Regions from separate parts of the Kocuria sp. UCD-OTCP genome, predicted to be linked through region 2. Evidence: riboswitches for the same ligand, from Rfam matches in the RefSeq annotation. Region 2 holds a riboswitch; the other holds the start of a gene.

Region 1 (9,981 bases), on a different contig from region 2:
TGGGGCTGGCGTGGCTGCTGTTCGTGGCGGTCAACACGCAGTCCCGAGCCCGGCGGTGGCTGCGCTCGGCGGTGGTGCTCGGCTTCGCGTCCGTGTCCCTGGCCGGCAACGCGGCCATCGACGCCGCTCTCGCGGACCCCGGGGACGGCGCCGCCGTGACCACGGCGTCCGTGCTGGTGATCGCCCGCTGGGTGCTGCTCGTGCTGCTGCTCGCCGTGACCGGGGCCGTGGCCGTGGAGGCCCTGCGGCGCCGGTCGAGGACCGCCGGCGCCCCGCGGCAGGACCCGCGTTCCGGACAGCGGGGGTGAGCCCGGCTCCCGGTCGCGCGGAGGCCGCCCGGCCCCGCCGGTTCCGTTCCGGACAAAAGGACGCCCCGGACCGTGCGGTCCGGGGCGTCCGTGCGTGCCCCCGATTGGATTCGAACCAACGACACCGGCTTTAGGAGAGCCGTGCTCTATCCCCTGAGCTACGAGGGCGACGCGAACAGTCTAGGGGGTCCCCCGGACCCCCGCTAACCGGCCCCGTTAGGATCGGTCGCATGCCCGTCTACATCGATCCGCCGCTCTGGCCCGCCCGCGGGACGCACTTCTCGCACCTGGTCTCCGACACCTCCTACGAGGAGCTGCACGACTTCGCGGACCGGCTGGGCGTGGCCCGGCGCGCCTTCGACCGGGACCACTACGACGTGCCGGAGAGCCTGTACCGGCGGGCGGTGGCCGCGGGCGCGGTGCCGGTCGACGGGCGGCAGCTCACGCGCCTGCTCGTGCGCAGCGGGCTGCGCGTCCCGGCGCGGGCGCGCCCGGACCGGATCGCCCGGGTCCTGCTGCGGCGGTGGGCCGCCCGCTTCCCGGGGCACCCGGCGCTGGGCGAGGAGCTCGTGGACCGGTGGAGCGAGCCGCACCGGCACTACCACGGTCCCGCCCACCTGCTGGCGGTGCTCGAGGCCGTCGACCTGCTGCGGCCCGGCGTCGACCTCGATCCCGACCGGTCCGCCGCCCTGGTCCTCGCCGCGTGGTTCCACGACGCCGTCTACCGGGGCCGCCCCGGGGCGGACGAGCGGGAGTCGGCGGAGCTGGCCCGCACCCGGCTGGGCGCCGCCGGCTTCGCCGCGCCGCTCGTGGCGGAGGTCGAGCGGCTCGTCCTGCTCACCCTCGGGCACCGGGTCCCCGAGGGGGACGCCGCCGGACGGGTGCTCCTGGACGCCGACCTCTCCGTGCTCGGCGCGGACCCGGACGGGTACGCCGCCTACGCGGCGGGCGTGCGGAAGGAGTACGCGCACGTGCCCGGACCGGAGTTCGCCCGGGCCCGGCTGGAGGTGCTGGAGGACCTCCGGGGCCGGTATCCGCTGTTCCGGACCGCCGCGGCGCAGGACCGGTGGGGTCCGGCGGCGGCCCGCAACCTCGACGAGGAGATCGGCCGGCTGCGCGCGGCCGCCGAGGTGTCCCCGGACGCTCCCCCGGCGGACGCCGAGGTGCTGACCATCACCGCCGTGTGCCTGCGGGACGACGACGGGGCGCTGCTGACGGTGCGCAAGCGGGGCACGGAGCGCTTCATGCTGGTGGGCGGCAAGCTCGACCCGGGCGAGTCCCCGGCGGCCGCCGCCGTGCGGGAGACCGCGGAGGAGGTCGGGCTGCGGCTGGACGCCGCCCAGCTGCGCCCGCTCGGGGTGTTCGTGGCGCCGGCCGCGAACGAGGCGGGCACGTGGGTGCGGTGCACCGTGTTCACGGCACCTCTCACGGGGCGGCCGGTGCCGCTCGCGGAGATCGAGGAGCTGCGCTGGCAGCCCGTCGACGAGGACTCCCCCGGCGCGCTGCCCGCGGACCTGGCCCCGCTGCTGCGGGAGCACGTCATTCCGGCGCTGCGCCGCGCTCCCGGCGGTCCTCGGTCACGGCCGCAGCGTGCCGCCTCCGGTGGAGCAGGATCCCGGTGATCAGGCCGAGCACGATCCCGATGCCCCCGAACACCGAGAGCCACATCGCGGCGTGCCCCACGAACGCGGCGACGACGAAGCCGGCCACGATGCCTGGCACGGCGCCGCCGATCATGCCGTAGGCCATGTAGGCGTACTCGCGATCCAGGCTCGTGCGGGCGTTGCGGCTGTAGTCGGTGGACATGGGGCCAGTCTATCGGCCGCCGCCGGGGCGCCGGGGTGGCCGGCGCGGTGGGCGCCGGGATGACAGCGGGTGCGCGGTTCCCGTCTGGCCGACCAGGAACCGCGCACCCGAAGCGGTGCTCTCGCGTGCGGTCAGCGCACGCGGACGTAGACGGGGCCGGAGCCCACGTTGACGCTGTCGATGACGGTCGTGCCGCCGTTCCAGCCGCCGTGGACGGCCTTGCCGCCACCGATGTAGACGCCGATGTGGGCCGCACCCATGCCGCCGTCGGCGTAGTAGACGAGGTCGCCCGGCTGCGCCTGGCCGGCGGAGACCTGCGTGCCGAGGCTCAGGTAGGAGGCCGGCCAGCCGTGGTGGTTGATGCCGGCGGCGCGCAGCGCGTTGGTGACGAGCGCGGTGCAGTCCTGGCCCACGCCGAGCTGGCCCATGGCGGCGGAGGAGATGGTCGCGCCCTTGCCGGAAGCCGAGCTCTGCGGGGTGACGGTGCGCTGGGCGGCCGGAGCGGCCTGCACGGCCGGCTTCGGGGCGGGCGCGGCGGCGGGCTTCGGGGCCGGAGCCGCCTGCACGGCCGGCTTCGGCGCGGCGACCGGTGCGGGCTTCGGGGCCGGCTTCGGGGCCGGCGCGGCGGCGGGCTTCGGGGCCGGAGCCGCCTGCACGGCCGGCTTCGGGGCGGCGACCGGGGCGGGCGCGGCGGCGGCCTTCGGCGCCGGAGCGGCCACGGCGGGAGCCGCGACGACCGGGGTCTCGACCTTCTGCCGCTCGGCCTTCTTCTCGGACTTCCGGTCGGACTCGACCTTCTGCACGTGGGCGACGGGCTCGAGGGACACGGCGGGCGCCGCGGCGGGGGTGGCCGCGGCCACGGCGGACAGCGGGGCGTCGGCGGAGGCGTCCTGGGCCGGAGCGGCCTGCACGGAGACGGTGGTGGCGAGGGCCAGCCCGGAGAAGGCGGCCACGGCGGCCACGGTGCGGGCCTTGCCGGAGAAGAGCGAGCCGATGCCGTTCGAGGAGGTCAGATCACGGGTCATGAGGAGTTCAGACGACTTTCTTTCGGAGCCGGGCCTGCCGGAGGGCGCGGGTGACAGCACGGATCGCCCCGGGCAGTGCGCGGGGTGGGCCGGTGTCCGGCAGGGGTGCGTTCCGGGATCGGGAACGACGGCCGGCGAGCGGAGGAGGGGGCGCCGTCCGGTCGGACAGCAGGCACCGCCGGGAACCGGGAGAGCGGTTCTCGGCGTGCGGGGTGGGGGGGGTGATCGGGTGCCGCCCGCGACGAGCGGGGTCGTCGCGGGCGGCGGACCGGATCAGAAGGTGTAGTAGCCGTCCAGCTGCATGGCGTTGACGGAGTGGACCTGGGTGCCCTGGGTCGGGTTGAGGGCGGAGATCATCTTGCCGCCGCCGATGTAGATGCCCACGTGGGCGCCGCCGTTCTGCGAGACGAGGTCACCGGGCTGCGGGTTGGCGGTGGGGGTGCCCGCCGCGAACTGGGACCAGGTGGTCCGGGGCAGGTCGATGCCGTTCTGGGCGAAGACCCACTGGGTGAAGCCGGAGCAGTCCCAGGCGCCGTAGGCGGTGCCGCCGTAGACGTAGCCCGCACCCTGCGCGGACATCGCGGTGCCCACGACGCCGCCGGCGGCCGGGGCGATCTCGGTGGTGGCGGTGGACTGCGGGGTGACGCTCGAGGTGGCGGCGGTCTGCTGCGGGGCCGGGGCCTCGTAGGCGGGAGCGGCGGGCTGCGCGGCGACCGGGGCCTGGTAGGTGTACGAGGAGTACTCGGCCAGCGAGGCGGAGGCCGGGGCCGAGTAGGCCGCGCCGGTCTCGACGGGAGCCTGAGCGAAGGCCTGGGCCGGGGCGACGGAGCCGATCATCGCGGCGCCGGCAGCGGCGGCGATGGTGGTGTTGCGCACGACGTGCGAGGTGGTCTCGGCACGGTGGCGGGCAGCGTTCAGCGTGAAAAGCGACATGGTTGAGTTCCTCCCTTTGCCTACGAGGTGAGCTGTCGGATTCGGGTGGGAGACACCCGGCCGCAGAACGCACGCGCTCTGACGACTTAACCCCAAGGACCCGGATCACCGGGACCGAAAGTGGTTCCCCCGCTTCTGCCAAGCAGTTTCTGTGTAGAGGCCACGGGCACCGGCAGAATTCGGCGATGTGCTCCGAGGGCGCCGATCCGACCAGTGATCGGCACGCGTTGAACAGTACATGACAGATTACGGAAGTGTCACGTTTTGATCACGACAGATAACAGCCGGACAACGCTGCGGGTCTCAATGAGTAGCTATTGAGAGGAAAGGTCGAATCAATTCGCACCTGTGACGAGCTGTGCAGTGTCTTCGAGCGCCCTGGGAATCCGCCTGTCACCAGGGAAGCCGCGCCTCCGGGGTCCGGCTCGGGCCGGACTGGCCGAAAGTGGCTTGTGAACGTCCCCACACCCGGGAAGAACCGTTCGCCGCCCCGCTCCGGGAGACGGCGGCGCCTCAGGGAGCGAGGACGCGGATGGCCGCGGCGGTGCGCAGGTCGATCTCCGCGGACCGCCCCGTGGCCGCCACCTCGATGCGCACGATCTGACCGTCCACCCGGGCCGTGACCTCCGCCCCGGTGAGCACTCCCACGTCGCTCAGCACGCCCAGGAGGTCCGCGTCCGCCTGGACCACCTCCGGCAGCAGCGCCACGGTGTGCGACCCGTCCGGGTCGTGGCGGGCGGCGTCGAGCAGGGAGGGGTGCGCCGCTGCGGGGCTCTCTTCGACCCCGAGGGCGGCCAGACCGGGGATCGGCGTGCCGTACGGCGAGTACCGGGGGCTGTGCAGCAGGTCCACGAGCCGCCGCTCGACCTGCTCGCTCATCACGTGCTCCCACCGGCACGCCTCGTCGTGCACCTGGGCGAGGTCCAGGCCGATGACGTCGGCGAGCAGCCGCTCCGCCAGCCGGTGCTTGCGCATCACCTGCACCGCACGCTCACGGCCGGCAGGGGTGAGCAGCAGCGACCGGTCCTGGCCCACCGTCAGCAGCCCGTCCCGCTCCATCCTGGACACCGTCTGCGAGACCGTGGGCCCGGAGTGGTCGAGGCGCTCGACGATCCGCGCCCGCATCGGCGTGATCCCCTCCTCCTCGAGCTCGAGGACGGTCCGCAGGTACATCTCCGTGGTGTCGATCAGGTCGCTCATGCCTCAGTCATCCTTCGTCCGGCCGTCCCGGCCCGGGGATCCCGCCCGGTCCGGTCTTCCCGCACGAGCTTAGTGCGCGAGCCCTCCGGCCGCCCGGAGGGAGGAGGCGCCCGCGGGGCCCGCCGTCCGCGGGTGGGGCAGAATGGGCCGAGTCGCGAACGGCGCGAGCGGCCTCCGCGGCGGCCGTGCCCGTCGCGCACCACCCGCCGCACGTCACCCACGAGGGAGCGCCCGTTGCCCGCACACGTCACCATCCCCCAGCACCTGCTGCCCGCCGACGGCCGCTTCGGCGCCGGCCCCTCCAAGATCCGTCCGGCACAGGTCGAGGCCGTGTCGCGCGCCGGGGCCGGCCTGCTCGGCACCTCCCACCGCCAGGCGCCGGTGCAGGAGCTCGTGGGCTCGGTGCGGGAGGGCCTCGCGCAGTTCCTCGGCCTGCCCTCCGGCCACGAGGTGCTCCTGGGCCTGGGCGGGGCCACCGCGTTCTGGGACGCCGCCGCGTTCGGGCTGGTCGAGCGGAGGGCCCAGCACCTGGTGTTCGGGGAGTTCGGCGCGAAGTTCGCCCAGGCCACCGACGGCGCACCGTTCCTGGAGCCCTCCTCGATCGTGGAGTCCGCCCCCGGCACCCGCCCGGACGCCCGGGCGGAGGAGGGCGTGGACGTCTACGCGTGGCCCCAGAACGAGACCTCCACCGGTGTCGCCGCGCCCGTGCACCGGCCCTCCGGGATCGCGGACGACGCGCTGGTGCTGGTGGACGCGACCTCGGCCGCCGGGGGGATGGCCGCGGAGGTGGCCGCGGCGGACGTCTACTACTTCTCCCCGCAGAAGAACTTCGGCTCGGACGGCGGACTGTGGCTGGGCGCGTTCTCCCCCGCGGCGATCGAGCGGATCGAGCGGATCGGCGCCTCCGGGCGGTGGATCCCCGACTTCCTGCAGCTGACCACGGCGCTGGAGAACTCCCGGAAGAACCAGACCTACAACACCCCGGCCCTGGCCACGCTGGTGATGCTCGACGAGCAGGTCCGCTGGCTCAACGACCAGGGCGGCATGACCTGGGCCGCGGCCCGCACGAAGGCCTCCTCGGACCTGGTCTACGGGTGGGCCGAGGCCTCGTCCTTCGCGTCCCCGTTCGTGGCCCGCCCCGAGGACCGCTCCACCGTGATCACCACCGTGGACTTCGACGCCGCCGTGGACGCGGCCGCCGTCGCGGCGGTCCTGCGCGCCCACGGCGTGGTCGACGTCGAGCCCTACCGCAAGCTGGGGCGCAACCAGCTGCGGATCGCCACGTTCGTCTCCATCGAGCCCGACGACGTCGCCCGGCTGCTGGCCTGCGTGGACCACGTCGTCGAGCAGCTCCGCGGAGGAGCCGGGCGCTAGCCGGAGTTCTCGGGCGCGGAGCGCTCCGCGCGCAGCCGCAGCCAGACGACGAAGCCCACCAGGGCCCCGCCGAGTCCCGCCGCCACGGCGACCCCCATGCCCCAGCGCGCCCCGAGGGCGTCGGTGATCCAGCCGACGACCGGCGCCCCGATCGGGGTGCCGCCCATGAAGATGGCCATGTAGAGGCTCATGACGCGTCCGCGCATCACCGGCGAGGTGGTGGACTGCACGTACGCGTTGGCGGTGGTCATGATGGTCAGGGAGGACAGCCCGCAGGGGACCAGCCACAGCGCGAACAGCGGCAGGGTGGGCGCCGTCGCCGCGCCCAGGCAGCTGAGGGCGAAGACGGCGCTGCCCCCGTAGACGTAGCGCAGCCGGGCGCTGCGGCGCCGGGCCGAGAGCAGGGCCCCGGCCACCGTGCCGACCGCGAGCACCGAGTTGAGCAGCCCGAAGGTCTCCGAGCCCCGGCCGAACTCGGGTCCGGCCATGGCGGCCAGGAAGACCGCGAAGTTCAGCCCGAAGGTGCCGATGAGGAAGATGGTGACCAGCACCGCCACGATGTCGGGGCGGCCGGCCACATAGGCCAGCCCCTCCCGGATCTGGCCCCGCCCCCGGCCGGAGCGCGGCATCCCGCGCAGCTCGTCGGCGCGGATCGCCAGGACGGCGGCGAGCATCGCGCCGAAGGTCAGCGTGTTGAGGAGGAACACCCAGCCCGAGCCGATGGCGGCCACGAGCACGCCGGCCACGGCGGGCCCGATCATCCGTGCGGCGTTGAACGAGGTCGCGTTCAGGGCCACGGCGTTGGAGAGGTATGCGTCGTCGACCATCTCCGAGACGAAGGTCTGGCGCACGGGGGCGTCGAGGGTGGAGACGACGCCCAGGGCGAGGGCGAAGCCGTAGACGTGCCACAGGGTGGCCGCGTCGGCCAGGACCAGCGCCCCCAGGCCGGCCGCCAGCACCGCCATGGCCGTCTGGGTCCACAGCAGCAGGCGCCGCCGGTCGAGCCGGTCCGCGAGCACGCCGGCCCAGGGCGCGAGGAAGAGCTGGGGCAGGAACTGCAGGGCCGTCACCACGCCCATGGCGGTGGCGTCGTGGTCCGAGAGCTCGTCGAAGACCAGCCACGACTGGGCCGTGCGCTGCATCCACGTGCCGATGTTGGACACGAGCGCGCCCAGGAACCACAGCCGGTAGTTGCGGAACCGGAAGGACCGGAACATCCCGCGCGCGGGCTCCGGGGCCTCGTCCGTCCTCGCGGTCCCCGGCGGGACGGTCAGAGCTCCTCGCCCTCCTGCGGCGGGACCGGCGTGTCCTCGGCCCGGTCACCGGACGCCGGCTCGCCGTCGGGGGCGCCGCCGGAGCCCTCGGGCCCGCCGGCCGCCGCGGTCTCCCCGGCCTCGTCCTCGGCCCGGTCCTGCTCCTCCTGGGCCTTCTCCTCGGCGCTGACGCGGGCGGACCACGGGACCCACTCGGGCGCCAGCAGGGCATCCTCCCCCGGCAGCAGGCCGACCTCGCAGACCGTCACCGCCTTGCTGCGCGGGGCGCGGGCCAGGCTCGCGAACCAGTTCCAGCCCCGGTACCCGGGCAGGGTGCACTCGAAGTGGTGGACGACCAGCCGGTCCTCCTCCACCGTCACCCGGTGACCGCCGCCGATCTGCGAGGGCTCCGCGATCTGCTCCACCCCGGCGCGAGCCGTGGCGACGTCGGCCACGAGCAGGGGGTCCTGCTTCGGGGCCCGGCGACGGCGGGGCGCCGCCGCCACCGGTGCCGCCTGCTCGGGCGCCGGCGGCACGGCCTCGGCGGGCGCGTCCTGGACGGTCTCCTCGGTCACTGCTGGTCTCCCTCGGGTGGGTGCCGGCGGGGGCCGGCGGGTGGTTGCTCGGGATCGGTGGACGGCAACGGCGCGGCGGCCTCAGACGTCCAGGTTGTCGGCCACCGTGCGCAGGATGGCGGCGATCTTCTTCCCGTGCGCGGAGTCCGGGTAGCGGCCCCGGTGCAGCCCGTTGGACATCTCGTCCAGGAGCTTGATGAGGTCCTCGGTGATGACCGCCATCTCGTCGGCGGGCTTGCGGACGTTCTTCGCGACCGACGGGGTCCGGTCGAGGATCCGGACGGAGAGCGCCTGCGCGCCGCGCCGACCCTGGGCCACCCCGAACTCCATCCGCGTGCCCGGCTTCACCGTGGTGGCACCGGAGGGCAGCGCCGAGGAGGGCAGGAACACTTCCTGGCCGTCGTCGGCCGCCAGGAAGCCGAAGCCCTTCTTCGCATCGAACCACTTGACCTTGCCGGTGGGCACGCTGTCTCCCTCGTCCTCGTGTTCGTGGAGGGGCGGCCCGTCGGTCCCTGCCGCCGAGCCACCCTGTGGAACCTCCCATTCTAGCCCTGCTCCGGGGGCGGGGACCGCCGGGGCGCGGTCAGCGGCACACCGTTGCGCTCGGTACCCTGGAGCCATGCCTGTCTCCGACGACCGCGCGCCCGCGCCCCGCACCGCCCGACGCCCCGGGATCGACGTCCTCGGCGTCTCCGCGGTGGTGCTCGGCCTGGTGTGCGCCGTGTGCCTCGCCCTGCTGCTCGTGCTCACGGCCGTCGGAGCGGACCCCTGGGACGGGCTCACGGTGGTGCCGTGGTTCGCGTTCCCGGTGGCCTTCCTGCTGTTCTGCGCGGTCCTCGTGCGCTCCCTGCTGCGCCGCCGCCGGGCCTGATCCGTGCTCCCGGACGGGCTGCTCCGGGATCTCGCGTCCCGCTCCCCCGCCGAGCTGGGCGAGCTGCTCGCGGCCCGGCCCGACGCCGCGCGCCCGGGCACGGAGTCCCTCGAGGACCTCGCCGAGGCCCTGCTGTCCCGGGCGGGGCTGCGCCGGGCCCTCGACGCCCTCTCCCGGCCCGAGCTGGACGCCGTCGAGCGCGCCGTGCTGCTGGGCCCGCCGGAGGATCCCGCCGCGCGGCTGCTGGCCGGCCCGCCCTGGGACCGGCTGCACCGTCTGGGCCTGGTCCACCGGGACGACGACGCGCTCCGGCTCGTGCCCGGCCTGGCGGAGGCCCTCGGCCGCTATCCGGCGGGCCTGGGCCGTCCGCGGCCGGTGCTCGCCGCCCTCGCCGCCCGGCTGCGCGGCGGGGCGCCGGACGCGGCGGGGGCCGCGGCCCTGCTGCGCACCGCCGAGGACCTCGCGCAGTGGCCCGCCCCCGCGCGGGAGGTCCTCGAACGGTTCCGCTCCCGTCCCGTGGGTGCTCTGCCGGACGCCCTGCGCCGTGTCGACCCGGCCGTCGACGCCGGCGCCCGGCCCGTCGACTGGCTCCTGGCCCACGGCATCCTCCTCCCCGTGGACTCCCGCCACGTGGAG
Region 2 (13,500 bases):
GGCGGAGGAGTCGCAGTCAGGAGCGCAGCACGGCGCGGGCGAAGGAGCGCCCTTCCGGAAGTACGGGTGCGTCCGGTGCGTCCAGCGCGGACAGTCTGCCGATCGCACCCAGCTGGGTGAACACGTCCCAGCCGCCCCGGACCTGGTCGCGCACCATGTCGGGGGTCAGTCCCCATCCGTCGGCGGCCTGCCACCCGAGGACCTCCAGGCCGAAGCCGATCCGCCGCAGCACCTCGTCTTGGGACTCGGCGCGACCTGTCGCGAGCTCGAGGGCCAGCAGAAGCGTGGCATCGCGCTTGACGTCGTGCCGGTGCCGGTGGGCCATGGACCGGGCCACGAAGAACCACAGACCCACGGGGTCGTCCCCGAGCCTCCGGACTGCCACGGGCAGGACCAATCGACCCTTGTGCTTGCGCACCAGACCGAGCCTGTGGGCCTGCTCCCGCAGCTGCCTGACCGGCTGGGTCCACTCCTCCCGATTGCCTTTCCCGATCCAGCGCTCATCCCAGCCGAACTCGTCCATGGCTTCGGCCACCACGGCCGGCGGCAACCACCCGGCAGCAGTCAGATCCAAGCCATCGGCACCGACCCTGCGGATCAGCCAGCGGTACGGGGCCACCATCCGCTCCGCTATGGCCGCGTCGACCAGCACGGAAGTCTCCGGCTCAGCCGACTGCAGATAGGTGCGAAATTCCGGGCGCAGACCGGGCGGAACCCGCTCCACCAGCTCGGCGACGAGGGGAGGTGTGTCCGGGGGCGGGGCGGAGCGTCCGTCGTCGTCGGGGGCGGGAAAGCGGAGGGCCAGCTCGTGGTTGACGGCGTCGACGTCGAACCGGTCAGGATCGAACGGCTGCCACGGACCGACGGTGTCGGCGAGCCACTCCGTCAGCTCTCGGTGACGCTCGTGGCGGGGATCGGCGAGGGCGTCCAGCAGCTCGGCGTAGCCGGGAGTGCTGCCGCAGTCCTCCGGGGGCGCTCGCCGTTCGCCGCGATCCACGTGCGCAGCCGGTTCCGTCGCGGGGACTGTGAGCTGCTCGACGAGCTCGAGGCGGTGGATCCAGCGGTCACCGAAGTCGTACTCGTAGTACAACGGACTGCTCTCTTCGGTCAGCACCTGGCCGAGGGTCCACTCGGTCTCGGGCAGGCCGTCCAGCTCCTCCAGGTCCTCGTGGGTCATCCAGCGCCGGGGGTCCCGGACCTCGCCCTCCACCGGGTGCAGGCGCTCGTCGGGGTCCGTGTCCTCGAACAGGTGCAGGTGGCTGTCCCGCCAGCCCATGGCGACCTGCAGGGCCTCGTGCACCCGGTCCAGCGTGAGATCTGCGTCCAGCTCGAGAAGCCGCCAGATCTCGGGGTCGGTGTCCATCAGAACGATCTTGAGGCGGATCAGATCCCGCGTCTGCCGGCCGGTTCCCGCGCGTGCTGCCATGGGGTCATCCTCTCAACCTGGATGCCCTCACGTCAGGTGTCCACGGCCCGGACGTCCGGGACCCTTGCGAGGACCGGCGACCAGGCGCGGCGGTCCTTGGACCGCCGCGGGCAGCCGGGTGGACCCTTGCGGGTTCCGCCATGTGAGCGCACAGTTCCTATATGAGAACGACGACGCTGTTGTTCGTGGTGGCCGTGGTGATCGCGGCCCTGGCCCAGCTGGTGGTCGGATTCTTCTACATGGCCAGCGGGCTGATGGCTCCGCTGTGGGCGATCGTGCTCCTGGGCGTGTGGTGGTTGCTCCTCACCTACATCGGGGTGCGGCTGGTGCAGCGCCGGTCCTACCTGGTGCTGCTGGTCCCCGTGGTGGCCGTCGCGACGTGGTTCGGCGTCATGACCTTCGGGGAAGCGGTCCTCGGCTGGACCCCCTGAGGCTCCGGGGATGTGGTGCGTTGCCGCTACTTGACCTTGCCGTTGGGAGTCTTCGTGATCGACAGTTCGGCCACGATGGGCAGGTGGTCGGACGCCGTGGTCCGGATGACCTCCGCCGAGGTGGCGGTGGCTCCCCGCGCGGTCAGGATGTAGTCGATGCGCAGGCTGGGGTTCTCCACGGAGCCGCTGCCGGGGAGGCCTTCGAGGTCGGGGCCGAAGGTGTAGTCGTCGCCCTGTCCGAGGGCGGCGAAGGTGTCGGTGAACACCGAGAACAGGGGCTGCAGTTCCGGGGCGTCCGGTTCGGCATTGAGGTCTCCCACGATGACCGCCGGTCGCTCGCTGGCACCGGTGATGTCGAGAATCTCCTCGACCTGCAGTGCGCGCTGTTCCTCGCGCTGGAAGTCCAGGTGCGTGCTGTAGAAGGCGACGTGATTGCCGCGGACGTTCACCACGGCTTCGAGCAGACCTCGCTGCTCGGTGGGCCGCTCCTCGTAGTCGATGTTCGTCAGGAGGTGGTTCTCCGAGGAGATGATCGGGTATTCGCTGAGGATGGCGTTGCCGTACTGGCGGTTGTCCACATCGCCGGGCAGCGGTGGTTCGTCCAGATTGGCGCCGTATACGACGTGCATGTCGAGCCGCTCGGCGAGCCACTCCGCCTCGTCCAGGAACTCACTGCGTGAGCCCCAGTGGTTGTCCACCTCCTGCAGGCCGATGATCTCGGCGCCGGAATCCTCGATCACCGACGCTGTGCGCTCGAGGTCGAACTGGTTGTCACCGTCCGCGCCGTAGTGGATGTTGAAGGACATCACGGTCACCTCGGTGCTCTTCTCGCCGGCCTTCGAGGGGGCGGCGAGGGCCGGTCCGGCGCCGAGCAGGGTGCTGCCGGTGATCAGGGCTGCAACGGAACCCGTGGTCAGCAGTTTCTTCAACATGGTGAGTTCTCCTCGTGGTGGGGCGGCGCCATCTCAGGGGGCGATGGACAGGGCGGCGGCATGCCGGGGCTTCCCGGTGTGAGCATCACGAGGGTCCTTTTCGGGCTCCGGACAAGTGATCTATGCCACTCGTTCATCTTGGACTAGACCAATTTGTCCGTCAATGGATTGGTTCAGACCAAAAGCACGGCGGGTTGATGAGCGGCGCGGCCGGGCTGACCGCTCATCGGGCTCCGATGCCCGACGGCGTCGCCGAGTGCGGATCATCCTGCGTGGCGACCGGGTCGCCCAGGAAGGCCAGGCTGCGCCGCAGCGTGTGAATCCAGCCGTCCCAGCCGAGGTGGCGCCACGGCACCCTCTCCTCCGGGGGTGCGGCCAGGCGGCCGATCACTGTGTACACCGACAGCACAGCGGCTGCGGCCAGCACCAGGAACACGAACGAGATCATGATGAGCTCCTTGCCTGCGGTGTGCCGGCCGATCCGGCTCACCCTCACGCTGACAAGCCTCGTCGGCCGGAGTCTCTCGCACGAGTGGCAGAAATGACTACCTCCGGTCGTTTTCTGCCAAGTCTGTCGACGCTCTGCCGCGGAGTCCCGGATGAGCGGAACGCTTGCTCGCGATCGCGGCCATGACGGAGCTCGTCGGCCGCGATCTCGCGGCCGAGGTGCTCAAAAAAGCGGTGCTCAGGCGGTGGTCGCGAAGCGACGGCGGTACTGCTGCGGGCTGAGCCGGCGGATCCGGGTGAAGTGGTGGCGCAGTGTGGCCGCGTTGCCGAAGCCCACGTCCGCGGCGATGCGCTCGACGGGCAGATCGGTCTCCTCGAGGAGCTGCTCGGCCCGGTGCAGACGCCGCGCGGTGATCCAGGCATGCGGGGTGGTGCCCGTCTCGTCGCGGAAGCGGCGGGCGAAGGTGCGCGGTGACATGGCGGCGCGCCGGGCCAGGGCGTCGACGTCGAGCGGCTCGTCGAGGTGTCCCACGATCCAGGTGAGCAGCGGGTCCAGCGTCTCGGCCCGGCGCTCGGGGACCGGGTCCTTGATGAACTGGGCCTGCCCGCCCTGGCGCTGCGGCGGCACCACCATGCGCCGTGCCACGGTGTTGGCGGCCGCCGAGCCGAACTCCTGGCGCCACAGGTGGAGGCAGGCGTCGAGGCCCGCCGCGGTGCCGGCGCTGGTGAGGATGCTGCCGTCCTCCACGTAGAGGACCTCGGGCACCACTTGCGCGGCGGGGAACCGTTCGGCCAGCTCCGCGGTGTGCATCCAGTGGGTGGTGCAGCGGCGGCCGTCGAGCAGGCCGGTGACACCCAGGACGAAGGCGCCCGAGCAGATGGACAGGAGCCGGGCGCCACGGTCGTGGGCCGCGCGCAGCGCGTGGACCACCTCCTCCGGGACCGGGATGTCCCGGGACATGGCGGGGAGGACCACGAGATCCGCCGCCGCCACCCGGTCGAGCCCGTGCTGGACCGCCACGTCGAAGCCGGCGATCGTGCGGACCGGCTGCCCATCAGGGCTGCACACGGCGAAGTCCATGACGGGCAGGCCGTCACCCGAGCGGTCGATCGCCCAGGCCTCGCAGGCCACCCCGAGCTCGAAGGGGGAGACCTCGTCGAACACGATGACGGCCACGTTGCTGATCATGGGTCCATGCTCCCAGCAGTGCGGCAGGAAGTCGACGGAAGTCCGAAAACTGACAGTCGCGGCGGGGAGGGCACGCGAGGAGAATCGAGGCCAGCAGCACCGAGGCACGGACGGCGGGAAGAGGACGGTGGGCCATGGAGAGCACGGGCGAGGGCGAGCGCAGGAAGGTGGCGGTCCTGGGAGCGACCGGGCAGCTGGGCGCACGGGTGGTGGCACAGCTGCGCGAGCGCGGGGTCGACGTCGACGAGGTCTCCCGCGGGCAAGGCATCGACGTCTGTTCCGGCGAAGGCCTGGACGCCGCGTTCGAGGGGGTCTCCACCGTGGTGGACTGCCTCCACCTGGCGACACTGTCCCGCAAGCGCGCCGTCGACTTCTTCACCACCACCGCACGCAACGTGGTGGCGGCGGCACAGCAGGCAGGGGTGTCCCGGATCGTGTGCGTCACGATCCTCAACGCCCGGGAGCCCGAGGTGCACCGGTGGATGGGCTACTACGCGGGCAAGGCCGCCCAGGAGCAGACCTACCGTGCCGGGCCCGTCCCGGTCACATTCGTGGCCTCGGCGCAGTGGTACGAACTGGCCGAGACCCTGCTGTCGCAGATGCGCATCGGCCCGCTCTCCGCGGTGCCCGGGATGCGCTCCCAGCCGCTGGCCGCCGACGATGCCGCCGCGTTCGTCGCCGACCGTGCCCTGGAGCCCAGCGGCTCCGCAACCTCCGACGACGCCGTCATCGCCGGGCCCGAGGTCCGCGACATGGCGGACCTCGCCCGTGCGATCGAGCAGCACCGTGGAGGACGTCGGAAGGTGCTCCGGGTGCCGGTGCCGTTGACCGCCCTCGGCAACGGCGGCTTGTTGCCCCGAGGAGACTTCACGACCGCCCCGACCCGGTTCGAGGACTGGCTCAGCAACGCCTTGTGAGGGACGGCCGCCTGCGTCACCGCCGTAGCCGTCCTGCCGGGGACGTGGCACCGGAATCCCACGCCGCTCGAGGTGGAACCGGCCGCCCTGCTGCTACCCGATCGGTGTCGGCGGCCGTTGCCCGCCGAGCACGGCGAGCACGTTGTCGGCGGCGAGCACCGCCATGGCGGTGCGTGTCTCCACCGTGGCGGAGCCCAGATGCGGTACCAGCACCACGTTGTCGAGCTCCAGCAGCTCGGGATGCACCTGGGGCTCGTGCTCGTAGACATCCAGTCCGGCGCCCGCGATCCGGCCCTCGCGGAGGGCGGCCGCGAGCGCCGCTTCGTCGACGATCGGTCCGCGCGCGGTGTTGACGAGGTACGCCGAGTTCTTCATCGCCGCCAGCTGCTCGGCGCCAATCAGATGGTGCGTGGCGGGCCCATAAGGACAGTGCAGCGACACGACGTCGGAGACGCTCAGCAGCTCGTCGAGATCGACCCGCCGGGCGCCCAGCTCGGCGGCGATCCCGGGATCGATCTCGCTGCGCGACTGGTAGACGATCTCCATGCCGAAGGCCTTGGCCCGCCGCGCGGTCGCCTGACCGATGGCGCCCATGCCGACGACGCCGAGGGTCTTGCCCTGCAGGCTGCTGCCGAGCAGGAAGAACATGCCCCACTTCCAGTCCTGGCCGGAGCGGATGAGCCGTTCCCCCTCGCCGAGCCGACGGGTCGCGATGAGGATCAGACCGAAGGCGATGTCGGCGGTGGCGTCCGTGAGCACGCCGGGGGTGTTGGTCGCCACGACGTCGCGTTCGCTGCAGGCGGGCACGTCGATGTTGTCGTAGCCGACGGCGACGTTCGCGACCACTTGTAGCTGCGGGCCGGCGGCGTCGAGCAGCTCGGCGTCGATGCGCTCAGTGAGCAGACTCACGACGGCATCCGCCCCGGCCACCCGGCGCAGGAGCTCCTCGCGGCCGATCGGCTCCGGATCCGGCCACATCTCGACCTCGTGGGCGGCGCGGAGCTTTTCGACCGCGGCGTCGGGCACCCGTCCCGTGACGACGACCCGGCTCATGCCGTCTCGATCCACTCGCGCAGGCGGCCAAGGCCCTCGCGGATGTCGGGGACGTCGATGCCCGAGTAGGCGAGCCGGATGTACTGCCGGTCCTCGCCGGGCTGGCGCCGGCCGAAGTGCTCCCGCGTGCAGAAGGAGACGCCGGTCTGCTGCAGGGCCGCCGTGGCGAAGTCACCGACCGCCGTGTAGCCCATGCTCTCCATGGTCTGGGTGACGTCGGGGAACAGGTAGAACGTCGACTGCGGTACGGCCACGTGCATGCCGGGGATGGCGTTCACGAGTTCGCATGCGGCATCCCGGCGCTCGCGCAGAATGTCGAGTGTCTCCTGCACGGGTTCCTGGGGGCCGCGGAGCGCTTCGATGCCGGCCCACTGCACGTAGTGCGTGGTGCAGGACTCGTCGTTGGTGTTGAGCGTGCCGAGCACCGTGGCGATCTCTGGCGGCGTGACGGCGCAGCCGAGGCGTGAGCCGGTCATGGAGAACTTCTTGCTGAACGTGTAGAGGATGACGGTGCGCTCGGCCATGCCGGGGAGCGACGCGATCGAGCTCGAGGCCCCTTCGTAGCGCGTCTCGAAGTAGGCCTCGTCGGAGAGCACCCAGAGATCGTGCTCCTGGGCGATTTGCGCGACGGCCTCGCGCTCGGCCGCCGTCGACTCGGCCGAGATGGGGTTCTGCAGGTCGTTGTAGATGATGGCGACCGTGCTCGGGGTGATCGAGGCGCGCACCTGGTCGAGGTCGATCGCGAAGCCGTCCTCCGTGGGGAGGTAGCGGTACGGCACCGACGTGCCCCCGAGGTACTCGATCTGCGATTCGTAGATGGGGAAGCCGGGATTCGGGTAGAGCACCTCGTCGCCGGGGTTCATGACCGCCTGCAGGAACTTCGTGATGACGGGCTTGCCGCCCGTCATCACGACGATGTTCTCGGGGCTGAGGCCGATGCCGCGGCGCGAGCCGATGTCCTCGGCGAGGGCCTCGCGCAGCTGCGGGATGCCGGGACCGGGGCAGTAGCCCGTGTGGCCGTCGGCGATGGCCCGGTCCATCGCCTCGATGATGTGCGGGGCCGTCGGGATGTTGATGTCGCCGAGGTGGAAGGGGTACACGCGGTTCCCTCCCGCCTTCCAGGCGGCCGCGGCCTGGGCGACGCTGAAGGCGGTTTCGGTGCCCAGCCGTTCGAGCCGGTGCGCGAGTTGGCGCATGCTGTCCCACTCCTCGTCGAGTTGGCGATCGGTCCGCTGGCGGATCCGGGTCGAGCATACGACTCATATATCAGCCTGGGAAGAGCGGCTTCAGGATGATGTCCTACATGGAGGCAACGAGCGCCGAGCGACCTGAAGGTTCATTCAAGTGCTCACTCTGTCATTCACTCCTCATTCAGGCACAATGAGTGAGTGACAAGTGAATGAGAGAACGAGTGGGGGAGTTCCGTGAGCGAAACACACGCGGTCGTCGCCGATCTCCGTCGTCGCGGAGCCGAGCCCACGCAAGTGGAGGTCAAAGCGGCGGCGGGAGGAATGCCGAAATCCCTTAAGGAGACCCTGAGTGCCTTCAGTAACGGGGAGGGAGGCATCGTTCTCCTCGGACTGAGTGAGGACGAGGACTTCACGCCGGTGGCGTCGTTCGACGCCGATGCCATCCGGGATGCTGCGGCAGGCATGGCGGCGGACTCCATGACACCCGCGGTGCGGTGCGAGATCGCCATCGAGCCGTTCGAAGGAGCCCGCATCGTCCGGATCGACGTCCCGGAGATGAACTCCGGCGAGAAGCCGTGCTACGTGACGGCCCGGGGTGTCTACGGAGGTTCTTACCTCCGCGTGGGCGACGGTGATCGGAAACTGACCCAGTACGAGGTCACTCAGCTTCTCGCCAACCAGGGCCAACCCACCGATGATCAGCAGCCGGTCAGGGAGGCCGCGCTCGCTGACCTCGACCCCCAAGCGGTCTCCGCGCTGCTCACCCGCGTGCGGGAGCGCTCCCCTCGGGCCTTCGCCGGAGTGTCCGACGACGTCGCTCTCACCCGCCTGGGCGTACTGGTGCGGGACGGTGAGAACCTCGTTCCGTCACTGGCGGGCCTGCTGTGCCTGGGCATCTACCCGCAGCAGTTCTTCCCGCAGCTCAACGTCACCTTCGTGGCGCTGCCGGGAACCACCATGGGCGAAAGCACCCAGGACGGACGACGGTTTCTCGACAACCAGACCGTCGACGGTCCGCTGCCGGTCATGGTGCAGGACGCAGTGGCCGCGGTGGAGCGCAATATGCTGCGTGGCGCCGTCATCCAGGGGGCTGGACGGTCGGACCGATACGAGTACCCGCTCGAAGCCGTGCGCGAGCTCGTGGTCAACGCCCTGATGCACCGGGACTACGGGCCCTTGGCCAGGGGGACCCAAGTGCAGATCGAGCTCTATGCAGATCGGCTCGTCGTCAAGAACCCGGGTTCGCTTTACGGCGGCGTCGAGGTCGGGGGGCTCGGCGCGGATGAGATCACGTCCTCGCGCAACGGTCTGCTTGCTCGTCTGCTCTCCGACGTCGAACTCCCGGGCCGGCGCGAGGTGGTCTGCGAGAACAGGGGGTCGGGCATTCCCCGGATCATGGCGACGCTGCGCGCTGCAGGCATGACCCCGCCCGAGTTCGAGGCCACGCTGAGTCACGTCAAGGTCACCGTTCCCCGGCATGCCCTTCTCGACACCGACACCGTGGAATGGATCGCCTCCCTGTGCGTCACCGGCCTCACCGATGCCCAGCACATGGCCCTGGCGATGCTCCACCACGGCACCGAGGTGTCCAACGAGCGATTGCGAAGTTGGGGACTCGACAGCCGGGAAGCCACCGCGGCACTCACTGACCTCGTGGACCGGGGGCTGGCCGAGCGTTCTGGCGGGAGACGTTATGCCCGGTATCAGCTCTTTCCGGACGTCGCGCTGTCTTCCCGAGTGGCAGGGCCCGATGTCGACCCATCGAGCCCACCCGAAAGGTCGGCGCCTCGACCCGGCGGGACGATCGTCCTGGACGAAGACTTGGAGTCCGTGTTGCGTGCTGTGGGTGCGGAGGGCCTGGATGCCACGCGACCGGTGGCCGCCCACCTGGGATGGACCTACAGCCGGACGCTGAGCCGGATCAACGAGCTCATCGGCCGTGGCATGCTCGAGGCTACGGCTCCTCCCACCAGTCGCAAGCGCCGGTACAGGGTCACGGCTGAAGGAGTCCGACGCCTCTCGGTGTCCTGAGGCGCCCCGTAACGAGACTCGGGTGTGCGGTTCCCGTCGGGACGGGAACCGCACACCCGCATCCTGCGTGGAGTGTCAGCGCACTCGGATGTAGACGGGACCGGAGCCGACGTTGACGGTCTGGATGACCGTCTGGTTGCCGTTCCAGCCGCCGTGGACGGCCTTGCCGCCGCCGATGTACACGGCGATGTGGGCGAAGCCCATGCCGCCGTTGGCGTAGTAGACCAGGTCGCCGGGCTGGGCCTGGGCGGCGGAGACCCGGGTGCCGAGCTTCAGGTAGGAGGCCGGCCACCCGTGGTGGTTGATCCCGGCGGCGCGCAGGGACTTGGTGACCAGGGCGGTGCAGTCCTGGCCCACGCCGAGCTGGTTCTTGGCCGCCGCGGCGATGGTCGCGGCCTTGCCGGACTGGGACTGGATGCTGACGAGCTGCTGGGGGGCTGCGACGGGGGCGGCCTGGGCCGGGGCCACGCTGCTGAGCGCCAGGGCGCCGCCGGCGACCGCCAGGATCGCGGTGCGTCCGAGACGGAACGTGCTCTGGGCGCGGTGGCGGGGCGTGCGGGAGCGGAAAACGGGCATGAGTGATGTCCTCCCTCTTGCCTGCGAGGTGAGCTGTCGGATGCGGGTGGGAGACACCCGGTCGTCAGGATGGGGGCCCTGACGACTTAACCCCTAGGTCCCGGGGGAGGGACCGTTCATGGTTCCCCCGCTTCTGCCGAGCGATATACATGGGGGCCCGGGCACCGGCAGAATTCGGCGATGTGCACGGGGATGTCGATCGGTGAGGCGACCGGCACGGAGAGAACACTAATCGAAAGATAACGGAAAAGTCTCGCTTTGATCACGGGCGTGTCTCGGCTTCTGTGTCGGCCGAGCAGTGCGCCTCCTCGTCCAGATGAAGTTGCTCGCTGAGGGGCGCCGGTGGAGACCGCTACGGAGGCTCAACTCGAGACATAAGTGGACTTGACTTGGGGCTCTACCGAGGTCGTACCGGTGGGTGGGCACGCCCATGCTCTGAGGCGGCATGTCCGGTGGCGGCACCCGCGTTATGGCGTGACAGTTTGCCGGGAAAGCTCCACAAAACCATTGGTCGTCGACGTGAGCGGCCCTTTCCCTCCGGGGCGGTATAGACGCTTTTCTAGTACGGCTTAGGGTCCAGACACGAATTAGCAAAAAGAAATGACTGCGTTCGTGGTGATTGCCCGGTGAGAGTTGGCTTTCTTTCCAGGTACGTGCGGGGGGCGCGTTGCACCCCTGAGGGTCAACAGCGCACCGTTGGGGCGGTCGAAGTTGTCGTTGACTCGTTTGATCTGGCCGCCAGGTCGACGCTCTGGTTTGGGATGGTCTCGTACTCCACCGACGTGAGCTTGCCGGAGGCGCCTCAGCGTCGCCGAAGAAGGTATGTGCGCTCGGTGGCCGCTGCGAGCGGATAGCCTTCACTTATGCGAAATCATGTGGACGCCGACGCCGACGCCGCGCCCGAAGCCACGGAACCCGCTGATGCGACGGCACCCGAGAAACTCAGCGCCCGGGCAATGCATGTCGCGGAGACGGTGCTCAACGTCGGCGTCGACGGCAAAGGTCCGTGGAAGAGTTCGGTCCAAATCGCGGAGCAGCACCTGGCCAGGCATGGTGACGTCGAAAAGGCCATCCAGCGCCTCATCGCAACCCACGTGCGGCTCACCTCCAGCTCCGGATTCCTGTCGGGCCTGGGCGGACTGATCACCTTGCCTGTCGCCCTGCCTGCAGACTTCACCGCGCTTTGGCTAGCCCAGGCGCGTCTGGCGGGAGCGATCGCGTACCTGCGCGGGTACGACCTTCGGTCCGAGGAGGTGCGTTCCGTCGTCCTCATCTCGCTGATCGGCTCCTCGGCGACCGAGGTGCTGGCCGCCGCAGGAGTCGAGATCGGCACGAAAACGGCCATCGGTGTGATCAAGAAGGTGCCTGGTCAGGTGCTGATCGAAATCAACAAAAAGGTCGGGTTTCGCCTGGTCACGAAGGCGGGATCCAAGGGCGTCGTGAACCTCACCAAGCTCGCGCCTGTTGCAGGCGGCATAGTCGGCGGGGGCGTCAATTTTGCCAGCACTCGGGCAGTCGGCACCTGGGCGAAGTTCAACTTCCCGGACGACAGCGCGGGCTGCCGATAGCGACCTCGGGACATGCAGATGGGTCGCCCGATCAGTGTGAGATTCCCGGGCACATCGCGGTCGTTCCGGCCATGGGCACAGGTCTCCATGACGCGGGTCCTGATCATCATGGCCGCGCCCAGAAGTGGTCCGCTCCGCGGGATGCACCCGCTGGCCGGCGCGGCGGCGAGTTTCTGGAGCATCCGAGTCCTGAAGTAGCACCGAGGAACTGAGACTCCAGTTCGCCAACGCGTCCGGACATACGCTAAGGATGGGCAATTTCCAACTGCAACAGCCAAGCGTCTCTACAAGTGACTAGGAGAAGGGGGAACGTATGCCGACGACTGCGATATGGGGCATCCACAACGACGCACTCAGAAACGAGCTGGTTGACGAGGGATTCGTCAGTGTCGGGTGGGATGAGATCCGCGACCTGAGGGCAATTGGCAACGATCGAACTCGGATGAAGGCGGCCGTGGAGCGCGCCTATCCGGAGGCCAAGCCGGGGGCCATTCCCGTGTGGGCCGGCATCCTGCTGCGCTTCACCTTCGAAATGCAGATCGGCGACCTGGTCATCGCTCCGTACAAGCCGGACGGCACCCTGAACTTCGGCCGCGTGGTGGGTGAGTACGAGTTCCACCCCGAGGTGGAGGAGCACTACCACCGCCGCCGGGTGGAATGGATCCGCACGGGCGTCCCCCGGGGCATCTTCCCGCAGAAGGCCCTGTACGAGATCGGGTCCGCGCTGACGCTCTTCCGCGTAAAGAACAACGTGGCTGCCTTCCTGGCCTACCTCGACCAGCCGTCTGGGACGGTCGAGGATGCCTCACGTCCCGTCGTCGTCGACGAGGAGCCGGAGCACCTCGACGAGTGGGCCGCCGACGAACCCAGCGCCGGGAAGCTCCACCAGTACACCGAGGACTTCGTGCGCAAGACCCTGCTGGAGGAGCTGACGCACGAGGAGTTCGAGTACTTCACCGCCGATCTGCTGCGCGCGCTCGGCTATCAGGCGCGGGTGACTCCCTACGTGGCGGACGGTGGCGTCGACGTCGTCGCGCACAAGGACCCGCTGGGTCTCGAGCCTCCGCTGCTCAAGGTGCAGTGCAAGCACACGGCTGCCGTGCAGAGCCGTCCGGACGTCCAGCGTCTCATCGGCACGCTTTCCGTCGGGGAACTGGGACTCTTCGTCACCATGGGCAGCTACAGCAAGGACGCCGTGGACCTGGAGCGCGTGCGTCAGGACCTCCGACTGCTCACCGGCCAGGACGTCGTGGAGACGACGCTGCGCCACTACAAGGACCTGCCGCAGAAGTGGCGTTCCCGGATGCCACTGCGGGAGGTCTACGTCGTGGACCGCGAGTCCGAGGGGCGGTGACGGACGTGGCCACGACGGAGACTGCTGACCACGCGGAGATCTCGCCAGACGATCCCTTCCCCTGGGTTCCGTTCTACGAAGCCGTGGCCACCCGGCTGCTGGACTTCCGTGACGACCGGGTGCCACTTGCCCGGGCGTTCGACGCGGTGCGGGCCGACATCGGCTCGAAGGTCTATCCCGACGTGTTCCTGAACGACACAGAGGGACCTGTCGAGGACATGTGCCCGTTCACGTTCATGTGGCTGTACAGCCAGGATGACAGGGACGGGCGTCGTACCCGGCTCGCGGAGCTCGTAGCCGAGCAGCTCGGACTGGACCTTCCCGTGCCCACGAACTTTGCCGGCGCGACGATGACCCGCCTGAAGCAGGCCTGGTGGTTCCACTAC

Evidence for each region. A riboswitch is a leader RNA that binds a small molecule or an ion and turns the genes downstream of it on or off. The one in region 2 is predicted to bind cyclic di-AMP.
Region 1: another riboswitch for cyclic di-AMP. It lies ahead of H488_RS24285 (C40 family peptidase); the one in region 2 lies ahead of H488_RS34950 (NlpC/P60 family protein).

What each region holds. Positions count from the first base shown of each region.
Region 1 is NZ_AOSQ01000013.1:17,130-27,110, forward strand. It holds gene H488_RS24260 (hypothetical protein) at 1-308, shown strand, start outside; tRNA gene H488_RS24265 (tRNA-Arg) at 404-476, opposite strand; gene H488_RS38395 (DUF4031 domain-containing protein) at 539-1,930, shown strand; gene H488_RS24275 (hypothetical protein) at 1,848-2,114, opposite strand; gene H488_RS24280 (C40 family peptidase) at 2,246-3,139, opposite strand; gene H488_RS24285 (C40 family peptidase) at 3,413-4,072, opposite strand; cyclic di-AMP (ydaO/yuaA leader) riboswitch at 4,078-4,227, opposite strand; gene H488_RS24290 (metal-dependent transcriptional regulator) at 4,586-5,272, opposite strand; gene serC (phosphoserine transaminase) at 5,507-6,646, shown strand; gene H488_RS24300 (MFS transporter) at 6,643-7,863, opposite strand; gene H488_RS36005 (DUF3027 domain-containing protein) at 7,917-8,474, opposite strand; gene H488_RS24305 (cold-shock protein) at 8,556-8,939, opposite strand; gene H488_RS36490 (hypothetical protein) at 9,094-9,345, shown strand.
Region 2 is NZ_KB714684.1:46,042-59,541, reverse strand. It holds gene H488_RS34995 (plasmid pRiA4b ORF-3 family protein) at 17-1,426, opposite strand; gene H488_RS34990 (hypothetical protein) at 1,588-1,857, shown strand; gene H488_RS34985 (endonuclease/exonuclease/phosphatase family protein) at 1,884-2,789, opposite strand; gene H488_RS34980 (hypothetical protein) at 3,013-3,237, opposite strand; gene H488_RS34975 (helix-turn-helix domain-containing protein) at 3,475-4,425, opposite strand; gene H488_RS34970 (SDR family oxidoreductase) at 4,560-5,342, shown strand; gene H488_RS34965 (2-hydroxyacid dehydrogenase) at 5,436-6,395, opposite strand; gene H488_RS34960 (pyridoxal phosphate-dependent aminotransferase) at 6,392-7,591, opposite strand; gene H488_RS34955 (ATP-binding protein) at 7,820-9,616, shown strand; gene H488_RS34950 (NlpC/P60 family protein) at 9,692-10,192, opposite strand; cyclic di-AMP (ydaO/yuaA leader) riboswitch at 10,198-10,382, opposite strand; gene H488_RS34945 (EcsC family protein) at 11,068-11,760, shown strand; gene H488_RS34940 (restriction endonuclease) at 12,203-13,114, shown strand; gene H488_RS34935 (AAA family ATPase) at 13,120-13,500, shown strand, end outside.